Regions from separate parts of the Pseudomonas sp. B21-028 genome, predicted to be linked through region 2. Evidence: predicted binding sites of a transcription regulator. Region 2 holds the regulator's gene; each other region holds the start of a gene.
The links. The regulator FliA, encoded in region 2, starts transcription of late flagellar genes. The targets are predictions, from matches to a motif close to CTAAAGTTTNNNNNNNNNNNGCCGNTAA.
Positions count from the first base shown of each region.

Region 1: the regulator FliA is predicted to act here: its motif matches at 2,555-2,582, upstream of LOY35_RS15745 (methyl-accepting chemotaxis protein).
Region 3: the regulator FliA is predicted to act here: its motif matches at 2,163-2,190, upstream of LOY35_RS16085 (methyl-accepting chemotaxis protein).
Region 4: the regulator FliA is predicted to act here: its motif matches at 2,083-2,110, upstream of LOY35_RS13530 (methyl-accepting chemotaxis protein).

Region 1 covers NZ_CP087184.1:3,628,243-3,632,453, reverse strand. Annotated here, with positions in the region: gene LOY35_RS15750 (DUF411 domain-containing protein) at 1-224, opposite strand, end outside; gene LOY35_RS15745 (methyl-accepting chemotaxis protein) at 512-2,506, opposite strand; gene LOY35_RS15740 (GNAT family N-acetyltransferase) at 2,631-3,587, opposite strand; gene LOY35_RS15735 (phenylacetate--CoA ligase family protein) at 3,584-4,211, opposite strand, start outside.
Region 2 covers NZ_CP087184.1:1,791,346-1,795,556, reverse strand. Annotated here, with positions in the region: gene LOY35_RS08175 (chemotaxis protein CheA) at 1-838, opposite strand, end outside; gene LOY35_RS08170 (protein phosphatase CheZ) at 863-1,651, opposite strand; gene LOY35_RS08165 (chemotaxis response regulator CheY) at 1,670-2,041, opposite strand; gene fliA (RNA polymerase sigma factor FliA) at 2,208-2,951, opposite strand; gene fleN (flagellar synthesis regulator FleN) at 2,948-3,778, opposite strand; gene flhF (flagellar biosynthesis protein FlhF) at 3,894-4,211, opposite strand, start outside.
Region 3 covers NZ_CP087184.1:3,711,409-3,715,619, forward strand. Annotated here, with positions in the region: gene LOY35_RS16080 (TonB-dependent siderophore receptor) at 1-1,917, opposite strand, end outside; gene LOY35_RS16085 (methyl-accepting chemotaxis protein) at 2,229-4,025, shown strand.
Region 4 covers NZ_CP087184.1:3,106,901-3,111,111, reverse strand. Annotated here, with positions in the region: gene LOY35_RS13550 (LysR substrate-binding domain-containing protein) at 1-349, shown strand, start outside; gene LOY35_RS13545 (MmcQ/YjbR family DNA-binding protein) at 346-699, shown strand; gene LOY35_RS13540 (DUF1294 domain-containing protein) at 702-1,130, opposite strand; gene LOY35_RS13535 (undecaprenyl-diphosphate phosphatase) at 1,127-1,957, opposite strand; gene LOY35_RS13530 (methyl-accepting chemotaxis protein) at 2,207-3,841, shown strand.

The DNA.
Region 1 (4,211 bases), 1.8 Mb from region 2:
GAACGCATGTTGGGCGCCACGCCCAGGCGTTGCTTGACTGAACTCATATCGGTTTCGACATGGTCGTTGACCTTGAAGCCGTTCTCTTGCAGATGAGCAATCCATTTCTTGCAGCAGCCGCAGTTGGCATCGCGGTGCACATCGATGGTGGTCGGTGTGGCCGCCTGGGCCAGGGTGGTGACGAACAGGGCGCTCAGGGCGAGCAGGTGCAGGGGATTGGCCATGGAAGCGGTCTCGTGTGGAGCAGGTTGGCGGGAGGATAACAGAGTAGCGGTTGCGAGCTGACGGGGTGCTGAGGGGCGGATGACAGAATTGTCAGGTGGATGGAATGAATAGTCGCCACCGCTCGCCAGCTCGCCCACTGAAGATCCAGTGTGGGAGCGAGCCTGCTCGCGATAGCGGTTTAACATTCGACATCAATGCAAGCTGATCCACCGCCATCGCGAGCAGGCTCGCTCCCACAGGGGAGTGCTCCCATGAGCCCTTCAGGGCTGCATGGGAGCAACCGTTCTCAGCGAAGCTTGAACCGTCCCATGATCGCATTCACCCGACTGTTGGCTTCCAGCAGTTGTCGGGTGTTGTTTTCGCTGGCCAGTCCGCCTTCTACCAGTTCCTCCACCATATGGCGGATCTGCACCATGCTGCGGTTGATTTCTTCGGTCACGGCGCTCTGTTGTTCGGCGGCAGTGGCGATCTGGGTGCTCAGGCTGTTGATCTGGCCGACGGAGCCGGCCATTTCATCCAGGCCGCTGTTGACCCGGGAGGTCGCGTCGGCAGCCGACTGGCAACTGGCCTGGGTATTTTCCATCGCCAAAACCGACGAGCTCACGCCTTGGGTCAGGCGGGTCAGCATTTCGTTGATTTCCGAGGTGCTGGCCTGGGTGCGGGCGGCGAGGGCACGGACCTCGTCGGCCACTACTGCAAACCCGCGGCCTTGTTCGCCGGCCCGGGCGGCTTCGATGGCGGCGTTGAGTGCCAGCAGGTTGGTCTGTCCGGCAATGGCACCGATCACGCCGAGAATCTCGGTGATGCGTTGCGCGTCCTGCTGCATGCTCTCGACCTTGCGGGTGGCGCCGGCGACTTCATCGATCAACGCCACCACGCTGTTGGAGGCTTCGCCCACCACGACACGAGAGCGATCGGCGTGTTCGTTGGCGCGTTGGGTGAACGCAGCCGTTTCGGCGGCGTTCTGGGCCACGCTCTCGGCCGTCGAGCTCATCTGGGTAATGGCGGTCACGGTCTGGTCGGTTTCCGAGGCGTGGCGCATCAGGATCTCGCTGGTATGGGCCGAGGTCCGCTGCAGGTTGTCCAGGCTCGACGCCATGGCGCCGGTGGCCTGGGTAACCTCACTGATCATGTCTTGCAGGTAGACGATGAAGCGGTTGACCGAATGACCAATCGCTCCCAGTTCGTCCTCGGCGCGGACGGTGATGCGTCGGGTCAGGTCGGCATCGCCGGTGGACAGCGCATCGATGTTGCCCTTGAGTACCTTCATGCGGCCGGTCAGTTGGCGGATTGCGTACAACTGCATCAGCACCAGCAGGATGACCATCGGGATCTGCAGCAGGCTGAGCGTATTCAGTACATCATCGCGCTGAGCGGTGATCAGGCGGGTTGGCAAGGCGGTGGCGAGGAACCAGGGCGTGCCTTCGATGGGGCGCATGAAGAACGTGCTGGCTTCGCCCTTGTTGTCGAATTCGACCCGCTGCAACGGCTGGTCGCGCTGAGCCAGGCCCGCCTTGACCTGAGCGGCAAACGGCAAAGTGGCCGCCAGTTCGCTGATGTTCTTGAGGACGATCGGACCGCTGATGCGCGAGCTGTTGCTGATGATCTTGCCGTCGCCTTCGACAATCAGCATTTCGGCGTTCAGGTCGGCTTCCTTGCGCGCCACCAGGTCATTGAAGAAGCCCAGGGTCACGTCGATGGTGGAGACGCCGTAAGGCACACCGTTTTTCTGGATGGCCATGGCACAGTTGGTGCGCGGTTCGGCGCTGGCGTCATCTTTATAGGCGGCGGCCCAGGCGCATTTGCCGGGCGGGGTGGCCATGCCGCCCTTGTGCCAGGGCTGCTCGTAATAGTTCGGCGCGGCGTCGCTGTTCCAGAACGTGTTGACTACCAGTTTGCCGGAGCCGTCGCGATGCCAGAACGTGCTGAATTTGTTTCGTCCTTCGGCTCGCTGGTTGGGCAGCGGCCAGATCCCGCCACCGAAGACTTTCGGTTCGCCATATTGATCCACCAGGCCGGGGAGTACCTTGTCGATGGCATCGCTGTCGAGCAACGGAATGGTCTGGGTAATGCTGCGTTGCTGGGCCTGCACTTTGTTCAGCTCGCCCTGGATCTGCTCCGCGACTTCGCCGATGCGATTGAGCGCGACTTGTTCTTCGGTCTGGCGCAGCTTGGGCGCGACCAGATAGCTGATGCCCACGACGGTCAGGAAGGACAACACCAGGATGAATAAGATCAGGAACAGCGTGTAGCGAGCCTGAATGGTGCGGAATGAGGGCATTGGACAGTTCCTTGCTCGAAGGCATCTTTTGGGACGGTAGACATGTCTGTATCGGCTCCTCGCCATTGCGCTTGAATGTTCCATGCTTGACAGAGGGGACCGTTCGTCGCCAACGTTGCCCCTGTCACGCTGCCGAACTGGACTGCCTGCCTCTCCAGTTCCGCGTATGGAACTGCAACTCATCGTGCAGTCGTTGCATCGGCTCCGCATGCAAGTCCAGGTGGCGAGCCAGCGCGCCACGGTGAAACAGCGCCTGCCAGTTCAGCTCGCCTTCGGCGGGCACCATGCCGGTAAAAATGAATCCGGCAGTCATCAACCGTCGGTAGTCCTCGGGAAATTGGCGGCGCAGTCCGAGTCGTACCGCGATCGACCAGTGGGCCGGCAAGCGTTGCAGTTGTCTGGCCAGGTGCCGGCTCATGTGTCCGGCGATGACGTCGATGCGCCCGGGTAATGAGCTGATCTGCAGCGGCTGCATCGGGGCAGGTGCGTCGTCGAAGGTGGTGCCGAATTGTGCAGCCAGGGGCGCCATCAGCCATTGGCACGGGGCAGGCCATTGCACGTCGGGCAACGGCCGGCGATGGTCGCCCATCACCTGACAGCCGACCACTATGGTCTCGGTTTGGGCCTCGGTTTGGGTCGCGGAGAATGGCGAGGGCACATGGTCGGGCATCAGTCCCATGTCATGGAAACCGAGTCGTTGTGCCAGTCGTTGGCTATAGAGGTGGCTGGTGACCTGTTTGATGGACAGCCTGACGAGGCCGAGATCCTTGCAGCGATCCAGTAGCTGCCGGCCCAGGCGGGTAGCAATCTGACTGCCTTGCAGCGCCGGGTCCACTGCCATCAGCGCCAGCTCGGCATCCTCCCGGTTCGCCGCAGGTCGGCACAACGCGGCGTGGCCAACCACCCGCTCCTCCAGCACGGCGACCATGGAAAACCAGTGTCGATGCTGGTGGTGCTGGCAAATCATGTGGGGCACGTAGACGTCTGGCGAAACATAGTGATCCCCGTATACCCGGCGGAACAGTTCGCTGATTCCAATGGCGTCGGCGGGCCTGAACGGCCTGATGACCAGGGCACTCATCTGACGTGCCTCGCTGCCATCGGGCCATAGCCCCGGCGATCGACGACCTGCAAGTGTTTGCCGGAGCGTGGGTGGCGCTCCAGATCCTGCGCCTGGCAGGCTTGGACATGCAGAACGAGTTGATCGATGCCCGGATGCTGCTGGATCAAAGCGAGTTCCAGCGCCTGGGACAATGACCCGCAGAGGCTCGACGGATGATCGGGTACCCATTTGAGCACCACACGGTCATTGTTTTCGACGGGCTCGATGATCAGTTGCCATTGGAGTTCGCCGCCAATGTCCCGAATGATCTCGCTGATCCGCTGCGGAAACAGCGAAACCACGCCGACCCGTACCCGCTGGCTCTGCGCGCTACGTCCCGCCAGTTCGAACTTGCGTCGTGGAGTGCCGACAGGCTCTCGCCAACAGGCCCGGTCCCCCACGGGATAACGCACCATCGGCATCAGGGTCCGGGTGAAGTTGGTCACCACCAGGTTGCCTGGGCGGTCACAGGCTTCGATAACCTCGCCGCTCACTTCATCGATGATCTCCAGCCGCGTCTGTTCGTCGAATACGCGGTGCTCGCCGGGCAAGCAATCAGGGGTGCTGGCCCCGACCAGTCCGGCGTCCACGCTGGCATAACCG
Region 2 (4,211 bases):
CTGCGGCGGCAGGCTTGCCCGGAGCAGGCGTGGAGGCAATGGCCGACTCCAGGGCGTCAACGGCAAAAGTACCCTTGCCGTGCAGCTGATCGAGCAAGGCTTCGAATTCATCGTCGGTGATGTCGGAGCTGTCGCCCGCGGCTTTCGGCGCGGCAGGGGCTGGTGGCGGGACAACCGCATCGACGGCGAACTGGCCCTTGCCGTGCAGTTGATCGAGCAGTGACTCGAACTCCGCATCGGTGATTTCATCGCTGGCCGCGCCGGCATCGGCGGGCGCGGCAGCTACCGGAGCCTGGGCCTGGGCCTGAGCTTCGGCCTTGACGGCACTCAGGGAGTCCAGCAGCTGTTCGAATTCGTTATCGGTAATATCGCCCGATTCCTCGGCGACCGGCTCCTCGGCAACGGGTTCTTCAACCGTGGTCTCGACTGGAGCGGCTTCGTCAGCCGATTGCGGCTCGGCCAGGCGCGACAGCGCGGCGAGCAACTCAGGGGTGGCGGCGGTGATCGGCGAACGGTCACGCACCTCGTTGAACATGCTGTTGACCGCATCCAGCGCTTCGAGCACCACGTCCATCAATTCCGAATCCACGCGACGCTCACCCTTGCGCAGGATGTCGAACACGTTCTCGGCAATGTGGCAGCACTCCACCAGCTCGTTGAGCTGAAGGAAGCCGGCGCCTCCTTTTACAGTGTGGAAACCGCGAAAGATTGCATTGAGCAAATCCGCATCATCCGGTCGGCTTTCCAGCTCGACCAATTGCTCGGACAGTTGCTCTAGAATCTCGCCGGCCTCAACCAGGAAATCCTGAAGGATCTCTTCATCGGCGCCGAAGCTCATTAATGGGGTGCTCCTAAAACAGGGCTAAAATCCAAGGCTGGACAGCAAATCGTCCACATCGTCCTGACCGGACATAACGTCTTCTCTTTTATCGGCATGAATTTGCGGACCTTCACCCTGAGAGAGATGTTTTTGTGGATCTTTTTCAGCAAGTATCGCTTCACGGTCGTGTTCGATGCCCGCAAAGCGATCGACCTGGCTGGCCATCAACACCAGTTTGAGCAGATTGCTTTCGACTTCGGTGACCAATTGGGTGACGCGCTTGATCACCTGGCCGGTCAGGTCCTGATAGTCCTGGGCCAGCAGAATATCGTTGAGGTTGCTCGCGACAGAGCGGTTATCGGCGCTGCTGCGTGTCAGAAAACCGTCGACCCGACGCGCCAGGTCCCGGAACTCTTCCGCGCCGACTTCACGACGCATGAAACGGCCCCAGTCGACGCTCAAGGCCTGGGCTTCATCGCCAAGGCCATTGACCAGCGGCGTGGCACTTTCCACCAGGTCCATGGTGCGGTTGGCGGCAGCCTCGGTCAGCTTGACCACGTAGGACAGCCGCTCGGTCGCGTCAGTGATCTGCGAGACCTCTTCGGCCTGGGGCATGTTCGGATCGATCTGGAAGTTGACGATCGCGCTGTGCAACTCACGGGTGAGCTTGCCGACTTCCTGGTACAGGCCACGATCCCGGGTCTGATTGAGCTCGTGGATCATCTGGACAGCATCGCCGAAACGACCTTTTTCAAGGCTGTCGACCAGTTCGCGGGCATGTTTTTTCAGGGTCGATTCGAAATCGCCCATTGAAGCTTCATTATTCTCCATAGCTCCCCCGTGGCGCCGTTAACCGATGCGTTCGAAGATCTTTTCGATCTTTTCTTTCAACGCCTGGGCCGTGAAGGGTTTGACCACATAGCCGTTCACACCGGCTTGGGCCGCTTCGATGATCTGCTCGCGCTTGGCTTCGGCGGTGACCATCAGCACCGGCAGGTGCTTGAGTTTTTCATCGGCGCGCACATGGCGCAGCAAGTCGATACCGGTCATGCCAGGCATGTTCCAGTCAGTCACCAGAAAGTCGATGCTCCCGCTGTTGAGAACCGGGATGGCAGTGGTGCCATCGTCGGCCTCGACCGTGTTGGTGAACCCAAGGTCACGCAACAGGTTTTTTATGATCCGCCGCATCGTTGAAAAGTCATCAACGATGAGGATTTTCATGTTCTTGTCCAATTCGACCTCCAAGCAGTCTTAAACGCGTACAGCACCTGAACGCGCCATTTCAATCAATCCGGTACAGCATTCGACAACGGTGCGGGACGCAACGGATCGAGACTGCGCAACACGTGCCACGCAAACCCTGTCAGCAACCTCCCCGCACCGACTGTCAGCGCGCTCGCCACTCCCCCAAACGCCCCCGCAAACGGGCGGCGCACTGGCTGTGTAACTGACTGACCCGCGATTCGCTGACCCCCAGGACCTCACCGATTTCCTTGAGGTTCAGCTCTTCGTCGTAGTACAGCGCCAAGACCAGTCGCTCACGCTCCGGCAAATTGGCAATCGCATCGGCCAGCGCGCTCTGGAAACGTTCGTCTTCCAGGTCACGCGCAGGCTCCATGTGCGTACTCGCGCCATCCTCATGCAGCCCTTCATGATCGCCGTCCTGCAACAGGTCGTCGAAACTGAACAGACGGCTGCCCAAGGTATCGTTCAAAATCCCGTAATAATCATCGAGACTCAACTGGAGTTCGGCCGCAACTTCGTGATCTTTAGCGTCTCGTCCGGTTTTCGCTTCAATAGCGCGAATGGCGTCACTGACCATGCGGGTATTGCGGTGTACCGAACGGGGCGCCCAATCGCCCTTGCGGACTTCGTCGAGCATCGCGCCGCGAATGCGAATGCCGGCGTAGGTCTCGAAACTGGCGCCCTTGCTCGCGTCGTATTTGTTAGCCACTTCGAGCAGGCCAATCATGCCTGCCTGGATCAGGTCTTCGACCTGGACACTGGCCGGCAACCGCGCCAGCAAGTGATAGGCGATGCGCTTGACCAGGGGCGCGTATCGCTCGATCAACTCGTATTGGGCGTCCCGTGCCGATTTCTTGTAGAGGTGGTTGTAACCGCTGGCTGTCATAACACGGGCCCTGCTGTTTGTTGCACGAGACGCTCGACGAAAAATTCCAGGTGCCCGCGTGGGTTGGCCGGCAGTGGCCAGGTATCGACCTTCTGGGCGATTGCCTTGAACGCCAGCGCGCATTTGGAACGGGGAAAGGCTTCATAGACGGCACGTTGCTTCTGGACCGCCTTGCGTACGCTTTCGTCGTACGGCACGGCGCCAACGTACTGCAGGGCAACGTCCAGGAAGCGATCGGTGACCTTGGTCAACTTGGCGAACAGGTTGCGCCCTTCCTGCGGGCTCTGGGCCATGTTGGCCAGGACGCGGAAGCGGTTCATGCCGTAATCGCGGTTCAATAGCTTGATCAGGGCGTAGGCGTCGGTGATGGAGGTAGGCTCGTCGCAGACCACCAGCAGCACTTCCTGGGCGGCGCGCACGAAGCTGACGACCGAATCACCGATGCCCGCCGCCGTGTCGATCACCAGCACATCGAGGTTGTCGCCGATGTCGCTGAATGCCTGGATCAGGCCGGCGTGCTGGGCCGGGGTCAGATGAACCATGCTCTGGGTGCCGGAGGCGGCCGGCACGATGCGAATCCCGCCCGGCCCCTGCAACAACACGTCGCGCAGTTCGCAGCGGCCTTCGATCACGTCCGCCAGCGTGCGTTTGGGTGTGAGCCCCAGCAGCACGTCGACGTTTGCCAGGCCCAGGTCGGCGTCCAGCAGCATGACCCGTCGGCCAAGCTCTGCCAGAGCCAGGGACAAGTTCACTGACACGTTAGTCTTGCCGACGCCACCTTTGCCGCCGGTCACCGCGATCACCTGTACGGGATGCATGCTGCCCATGTTCGTTCTTTACCTGTCTTACTTAGACGGAGGCCACATTACTGGCTGCGCGTTCACATACGGAACATTGCCTGGCAGACCATCGATGTAGGTACAAAAAATATTCATGATTACCTCAGCCAACCTGCTTGGTCGGGCTGTGGTAGATATCAGCGAACATGTCAGCCATGGCTTCTTCGCTGGGTTCGTCCTGCATTTGCACACTCACGGCACGGCTGACCAGTTGGTGGCGACGCGGCAGATGCAAATCATCCGGGATCCGCGGCCCATCGGTCAGGTACGCCACCGGCAGATCGTGACCGATCGCCAGGCTCAATACCTCGCCCAGGCTTGCCGTTTCGTCCAGCTTGGTCAGGATGCAACCGGCCAATCCGCAGCGTTTGTAGCTGTGGTAGGCGGCGGTTAGAACCTGTTTCTGGCTGGTGGTTGCCAA
Region 3 (4,211 bases), 1.9 Mb from region 2:
ATTGTTGGCCGCACGCTCACCGACGTAGCGTGCGCCGGCACCGGCGTGCCAGGCGCCGAATTCGGCGGGTACGTTCAAGTGGTGCGACAGGTACAGGCTGGCGGTGTGCTTGGGCGCGTCCGACAGGCGATGGCCCTCGTTCTTTGGATCATCCAGTATTTCCGTATGGGTGTAGGCGTAGGTGCCGATCAGGTCCCAGCGTTCGGCGAGACGTCCGGTGATGTCGAGTTCCAGGCCTTGGGAGCCGACCTTGCCGGCGGCTTCTGCAATGGTTTTCCCACCGACCACCGTGTTGGTTACCACATTCTTTTTTTCGATATCGAACAAGGCGAGATTGATATTCAGCCCAGGCAGAGGATCATATTTGGCACCGATTTCATAACTGCGCCCCTCCTCCGGCTTGAAAGTGCTGAGGTTGTCATCGACGGTATCGTTGGGCTTGAACGAACGGCTGTAATTCCCGTACAGGGACAAGGTTTCATCCGCCTTGTAGACCAGTCCAAGAAACGGAACAAAGGCATCGCCGTTATCGTCGCGAACAGGCACTCGCTTGATCATTCCCGTTTCACTGAACTGATCGTAATGCTGGTAGCGTCCGCCAAATACGAGAATCCACCGATCATCCAGGTGCCAGTTGTCCTTCAGGTAAACGGAGCTGGAAGTCAGTTTGTTACTCAGGTTGCTTTGCGCAGCATTTATCTTGCTTGGCTCTGCCAGGCCACCATAAACCGGCGCGGTGATATCGAACCCTCCTTGTGCAGTGCCACGGTAGGTCTTGCCACGGTATTGATCGGACACCTGATTATCGACACCGATCAGCAGATCATGGCGCTGACCGAACAGCTCCTGCTTACCCATGAAATCCCAACTGGCATAGCGGGTTTCGTCGTCGTAATGAGCACCATTGGCCTTTCGACTCAATAGATTTCCCGTCAGAGTGTCGGGCTGCGCAATCGAAAGACTGTAGCGGTCATTGTTCCAGCCATAAGTCACCCGAGTCTTCCACGCCTCGCTCAGCTCATACTCGAAACGTGCCGTCGCCGTCTCACGAATCCCCACGCTCCTGGTCCAGCGCTCGTCGAGACGCTTGTCATAATCGATATCCGCCGGATGCCCGTCGGTGAACACCGTCCCACGGTCAAACGGGTTGGAATATTCGTTGTACTCATAGCTCAGGTTCAACGAAGCCCGCTCTCCGGTCCAGGCCAGGGACGGCGCGACCAGGGTGCTCTCATTCACACCATAGTTGCGCCAGTAATCTTCATGACCACGCTCGGCAACCAACCGATACGCCAGCCCGGTATCGCCCAGCGGCCCGGTGGTGTCCACGGCCAGGGTGCCGCCGCCTTCGCTGTAGGCCGAGCCGCTCAGCGTGGTGCTTTGAGTGTATTCGGGCTTTTTGCTGATGATGTTGACCAGGCCGCCAGGCTCCAGCGCGCCATACAGCATCGAGGCCGGGCCCTTGAGCACTTCGACCCGTTCGGTGGTGGCACTGAAGTTGTGTCCCAGGTTAGAACGCACGCCGTCGCGCAGGATCGAGCCATCGTCGTTGGTGCCGAAACCACGCTTGATCAGCGAGTCCCGCGAACCACCCAGGGTATTGCCCTGGCTGACGCCGCTGACGAACTTCATCGCATCGCCCAGTGAGCGCACCTGATAATCGTCCAGGGTCTGCCGGGGCACCACATTGATCGATTGCGCCTCTTCCTTGATCGGGACATCGCTTTTGCTCGCCGTGCTGGCTTGCGATGCCGTGTAGACCTCATCTTGAGTGACGCGACTGCCCTGGATGTCCGTGGTGGGCAGTTGGATTACATCCTGGGCCCACAGCGGGCTGGCGATGAAGCAGCAGGACAAAGTCGGCAATACACACTTGATGAAGACGTTGCGATTCGCAGGAGGGGTGAAACGATTCAAGACGCGGCACTCACAGGGGATGTTAATGCGAGTGAATATACTTTGAGAATGATTCCCAGTAAATGTTTTCCAGGACCTTATTGCCGCGGCGAACCCCTGTGGGAGCGAGCCTGCTTGCGATAGCGGCGTATCAGTCACACCCTGTTTGGATGTGACGCCCTCATCGCGAGCAGGCTCGCTCCCACAGATTCTCCGTACACCAAACAAACAAAGTGGCCAAAGTGATATCAAAACGCCCCAACGCACTAAAGCTTTGGCCCTAGCGGTCGAATGTATTCCATTGAGAGATTATTTTGCCCAGGAGCTATGGCATGCAGACGTTGAAGGCTTTGTACGAGTCCATCGAAATGCACTTCTTCGATACGCTCACCAGGAAACTCTCAAGCCTTTTCCTGCTGGTCGCCGTCAGCGGGTTGCTGTACTGGGTAGCCCTCAGCGCCCGTACCGACATTGTGGTGCAGTTGCGTAACGCGCAGCTAGACACCGCCCTGCTGGGACAGATCGAGGGTCGGCTCGACAGCCTGACCCAGGCCCTGTTGTTCGGGGCACTCCTGACACTGTGCATGATCAACTTCATGGTCTGGTACTTTCGCCACCTCATCGTGCGCCCCGTCACCGCCATGACCCGGGCACTGGAGGAAATAGCCAACGGCGAAGGCGACCTGTCCAGGGACCTGCCGCTGGTGACCCATGACGAAATCCGCGTGTTGGCCAGCACCTGCAACCGTTTCCTGGCCAAGCAGCGGGAAATCATCAGCAACGTCCAGGCGCTCACCGTGCACATCGCCGTCGAGTCGGCGCGCTCGCTCAAGAACATCAGCGATTCCAGCGACAGTGCCACCCACCAGGCACGTTTCGCCAAGGAAGTGATGGAGCAGAGCAACTCCGCCGTGGACCGTATCGAAGAAGTCTCGCGCCAGACCCAGGGCATCTCCAACACCACCGCCCAGAACCTGAGCATGGCCCGCGATTCCTATGCCGAACTGCTGGAGGTGACCGGCAGCATCGGCGAAATTGCCGGCGGCCTCAATGAGTTCGCGACGCTGGTGGGCGCCCTGAACCAGCGTTCATCGAGCATCAAGTCCATCGTCGGCCTGATCCAGCAGATCTCTGCCCAGACCAACCTCCTGGCCCTCAACGCCGCCATCGAAGCCGCCCGTGCCGGCGAGAGCGGCCGGGGCTTCGCCGTGGTGGCCGATGAAGTGCGGACCCTGGCGCAGAACGTCAGCCGGGCCACGGACGACATCTCGCGCAACATTGACGCCATGCTCGAGGAGGTCGGCTCCACCCACGAACAGACCACCCAGATCAGCCACAACGCCCGGGAAACCCAGAAAGTCGTGGAGCGTGCCTCCGGCCACTTCGAGAGCATGATCGTCGACTTCGAATCCACCAACGGCAAGTTGGCCGACATCGCCGGGCACATCCAGCAGTTCGCCGATACCAACACCGGCATCAACGAACGGGTCACCCGGATCCACGCCGACAGCCAGTCGATCGATCAGCGCATGCAGCATTCGGCGACCGCTACCCGTGACCTGTCCGGTGTCGCTGAAAAGGTACAGGCGCTACTGGGCCGGTTCGTGCTCGGCCACGGCAAGCTGGATGCGGCCATCACCCGCGCCAGTCAGTGCCGCGACACTCTCCAGGTACGCCTGGAGGCACTGCACCGCGAGGGCGTCAACCTGTTCGACCAGAATTACCAGTTGGTACCCGGCACCGATCCCAAGCAGTACATGACCGGCTACACCGAACGCTTTGCCCAGGTCTGCCAGGAAGCCTGCGACGCCCTCACCCGCAGCACACCAGGCGGCAAGGTCTCGTTCATCGTCGACACCAAGGGCTATTGCCCGGTGAACAACAGCTGGGTGTCGAAACCACCCACCGGTGACCGCGCCGTCGACCTCCCGGTGTGCCGCAACAAACGCATCTTCAACGACCCCATCGGCCTGCGCGCGGCGGGCAACGTCCAGCGCTTCCTGCTCCAGACCTACCTGCGCGATACCGGGGAAATCATGACCGAGATCGACGTCCCGTTCTTCTTCGACGGCCGCCATTGGGGCAATCTGCGGGTGGGGTTCGATGCGGCGGTGTTGTTGGCGGAGTGAGAGTCAGCCAACAAGAAGCATTGTGGGAGCGAGCCTGCTCGCGATAGCGGTGGATTAGCCGACATCTTCATCACTGACCCGACGCCATCGCGAGCAGGCTCGCTCCCACAGGGAATCGGTGGCGAACACAAAACCTGAGGCTACCCAAAACAACTGTGGGAGTGAGGCTTGCCCGCGATGGCGGTG
Region 4 (4,211 bases), 1.3 Mb from region 2:
GGTCCCGGTGCTCGGAGCCCTTGAGAGCGATCGTCTGGTGCATCTGCGCCTGCACAGCACCGACGGGCAGATCGCTGAATTGGCCCTCGAGGCCCGCCTGGGCATTGACGATTTCATTGTCCGTCACGCCTGCGTCCTCGCCGGCCTGGGCTTTACCTTGTTGCCGAGCATGTATTGCGAGCAGGAGCTGAAGGACGGCACACTGGTGGAATTGTTACCGGGATGGTCGCTGCCCGATGGCTGGCTGCAGGCGGTCTATCCCCATCGCCGGGGCATGTTGCCGGCGGTACGCGCATGGCTTGACCATCTGGTGGAAGCCTTCAATCGGTGTGGAGAAAGGACGTTATGAGTTTGAGCGAAGAGGACGTCGCACGGTTCTGCCTGGGCTTGCCTGGCGCCAGGGAAGATTACAAATGGGGTGGCGTGCGGGTGTTTTCCATCGCCGGGAACAAGATGTTCGCCCTGCAGGGGCTGCGCAGCGACTCATTGGCGTTCAAGGTCGACAAGGATCTGTTCCTGGGACATTGCGACCGACCGGGCATCCATCCCGCCCCGTACCTGGCGCGAGCGCAATGGATCATCATGCACACGCCCTACCCCTTGGGGGCTGAAGAACTGCATGGCCTGCTGCGGCGCTCCCACCAACTGGTGGTCAGCAAGCTGCCCAAGCGCACGCAGGTCGGTTTGCTATTGCCGTGATATTAAACCCAGGCCAGCAGATGACCGCCCAGGAACAGCTGGTCGACCCAGAACGCCTGATGCAGCAGCACGATGAACCAGAACACCACCTGGAACGACACCTTGCGGGTCTTGTGTCGAAAGACCTGCTGGGCCAGCAACGCCCCGGGCCAACCGCCGGCCAGCTCCACGGCGTGCAGTACGTTCTCGGGGGTGCGCCAGGCGTCGGAGCGCGCCTTGCGCTTGTCACTCCAGTACAGCAGGAACGCCACGACGCTGACGATCCCATAGGCCGTCAACGGCACCCATGACGCCTCCTGCAACCCGAGCAGCAGCGAGCCCGTCAGCGGCAGTGCGCACAGCAGCCCGAACACGATCAACTTGAGCCGCAGGTTCTGCACCGCTCCACCGGTATTGCCGGCAGTGTGTCTGCGTACGCCCGAATCATTCATGGATGGGCCGTCGTCCAGTCGACCCAACCGAATTGCCAGGTCGCCAGGATCAACAAGCCGAACACGATCCGATACCAGGCGAACACCGCGTAGCTGTGGCTGGCGATGAACCGCAGCAGTCCCCTGACCGCGATCATGGCGAAGATGAACGCGGTGACAAAACCGATGGCGAACACCGGGAAATCCGCCGGTACGAAGAGTGCGCGGTATTTGTAGCCCGAGTAGACAGCCGCGCCCACCATGGTCGGCATGGCCAGGAAGAAGGAGAACTCGGTCGCGGTCTTGCGCGAAAGTCCGAACAGCAACCCGCCAATGATGGTCGATCCGGAACGGGAGGTACCGGGAATCATCGCCAGGCATTGGGCCAGACCGACCTTGAGCGCGTCTTTCCAGGTGATCTCGTCCACCGTTTCGGCGTGCACCTCATGCTGGCGCCGCTCAGCCCACAGCATGACAAAACCACCCACCACCAGCGCGGCGGCCACGGTGATGGGGTTGAACAGGTATTCGTGGATCAGATCGGCAAACAGCACGCCCAGCACCACGGCGGGCAGGAAGGCCACCAGCAGGTTAGCGGTAAACCGCCGGGCACCGGGTTGGGTGGGCAAACCCAGTACCACGTCGAAGATCTTGCGCCGGAACTCCCAGACCACCGCCAGGATCGCCCCCAACTGGATGATGATGTTGAACGCCATGGCCCGTTCCCCACCGAACCCAAGCAAGTCGGCGGCAATGATCTGGTGTCCCGTGCTGGAAATCGGCAGGAACTCCGTCAGACCTTCTACAATGCCAAGAATCAATGCCTGAAAGGCCGTCCACAAATCCATTCATCCCCCAAGAAAGGCCCTGTCAGGCAGAGCCCAATCGATAATCAAGTGTCATGCCAGTGCGCGCAGCGGGTGCACGATACCTGCGCCCTTGCCCAAAAAACCAATGAAAAATCAAAGACAGCCTCAGGTTTTGCGTTGCGAGGCCGAAATCCTATCAGACAAGCCCTCATAACGCCGCCGCGTTATGACCCAGGGGGCGATCCACCGGCCGTGGATGACAAGAACAAGAAACTGGAGTGACAGCGTATGAATAGCTTGCGCAATGTGTCGATCAGCCGACGCTTGTGGCTCATCCTCGTCGTGGCCATCTTGATGGTATTCACGTTGGGTGCCTTGATGCTGAAACAGATCCACGGCGATCTCTATCAAGCCAAGGTGCAGAAAACCGAACATGTGGTCCAGACCGCCAGTGGCGTGCTGAGCTATTACCATGGCCTGGAAACCGCTGGCACCCTGACCCGCGAAGCGGCCCAGAAGCAGGCTCTCAGTGCCGTGCGTGGCCTGCGCTACAACGAGACAGACTATTTCTGGATCAATGACCTGACACCGGTCATGGTCATGCACCCCACCAACCCGAAGCTCGAAGGCCAGAACCTCTCGGCGGTCCGCGACCCGAACGGTTTCGCGCTGTTCAACGAGATGGTCACCATCGCCAAGGCCAAGGGCGCCGGGATGGTGAACTATCTGTGGCCGAAACCGGGGGCCGAGGCACCGGTCGCGAAAACCTCCTACGTCAAACTGTTCGAACCCTGGGGCTGGATCATCGGCTCGGGCGTGTACGTGGATGACGTGCAGGCCGAGTTCCAGGCTCAACTGATCAAGGCCTCGCTGGTCGGCTTGTCGATCGTATTGATCATGAGCCTGCTGCTGACTCTGATCGTGCGCAGCATCGTGCGTCCTCTGCAGGAAACGGTGAATGCCATGGCCAATATTGCCAGCGGTGAAAGCGACCTGACCCGCACCCTCGACACCCATGGCCAGGATGAAGTCACCCAACTGGCGCGACACTTCAACGCGTTTACCACCAAGTTGCGCCAAGTAATAAGCCAATTGCAGGACTCGGCCAGAGCGCTGGGGCAATCGTCCAATGAACTGGGGAGCGACGCCGCCCAGGCCCAGGAACGCAGCCAGCAGCAATCGCAACAGATGGAGCTGGTGGCCACGGCCATCAACGAAGTGACCTATGGCGTGCAGGACGTCGCCAAGAACGCTGAACACGCCGCCAGTGAAATGCGCGACGCCGAATCCCAGGCCCAGCAGGGCCAGGTCAACATCGACGGCAGCTTGCAGCAGATCGACCGTCTGTCCCAGACCATCGACCAGGCGGTGGAGGTGATTCGCACCCTGGCCAGCGAAAGCACCCAGATCGGCAGCGTACTGGAGGTGATCCGCTCCATTGCCGAGCAGACCAACCTGCTGGCCCTCAACGCCGCGATCGAGGCCGCTCGCGCCGGGGAACAGGGCCGGGGCTTTGCCGTGGTGGCCGATGAGGTGAGGTTGCTGGCCCAGCGCACACAGAAGTCCACCGCCGAGATCCAGGGGATGATCGAACGCCTGCAGACTCACTCCGAAGCCGCGGTGAAAGTCATCAGCGACAGCAGCCGCGCCTCGCAACTGACCATCGAACAGGCCGGCCTGGCGGGCGCCAGCCTCAATGCCATCGGCCAGGCCCTGCGCAATCTCAACAGCCTGAACGCCTCCATCGCCAGTGCAACCCTGCAACAGGCCCACGTGGTAGAGGACATCAACCAGAACGTCACCCAAGCCGCCGGCCTTTCCCACAGCACCGCCATCGCGGCGGAACAGTCGAGCCTGGCCAGCACACGCCTCAAGGCACTGAGCGAACAGCTTAACGGCCTGCTCAAACAGTTCCGGGTCTAAGGGCAACGCTTGCATCCAGCGCGGATGCAAGCTGACCCACTGCTATCGCGAGCAGGCTAGCTCCCACAGGTTTCGCTGGAGACCACAGATCCTGCGATCAACCTGGAACCCCTGTGGGAGCCGGGTTTGCCCGCGATAACGCCGGCACATCCAATACACCTGTAACAGACACACCGCCTTCGCGGGCAAGCCCGCTCCTACAGGTTTCTCTGGCAACCACAGATCCTGCAATCAACCTGGAACCCTGTGGGAGCGAGCCTGCTCGCGAAGCGGCGGCCCAGCCGTCTGGCCCCTGATCGTCACCCACCGTCGGTCGCCCCTCCCACACAACGCCCTTGACGACTTACCAGGTTCTGAGGTTTCCTGAAAC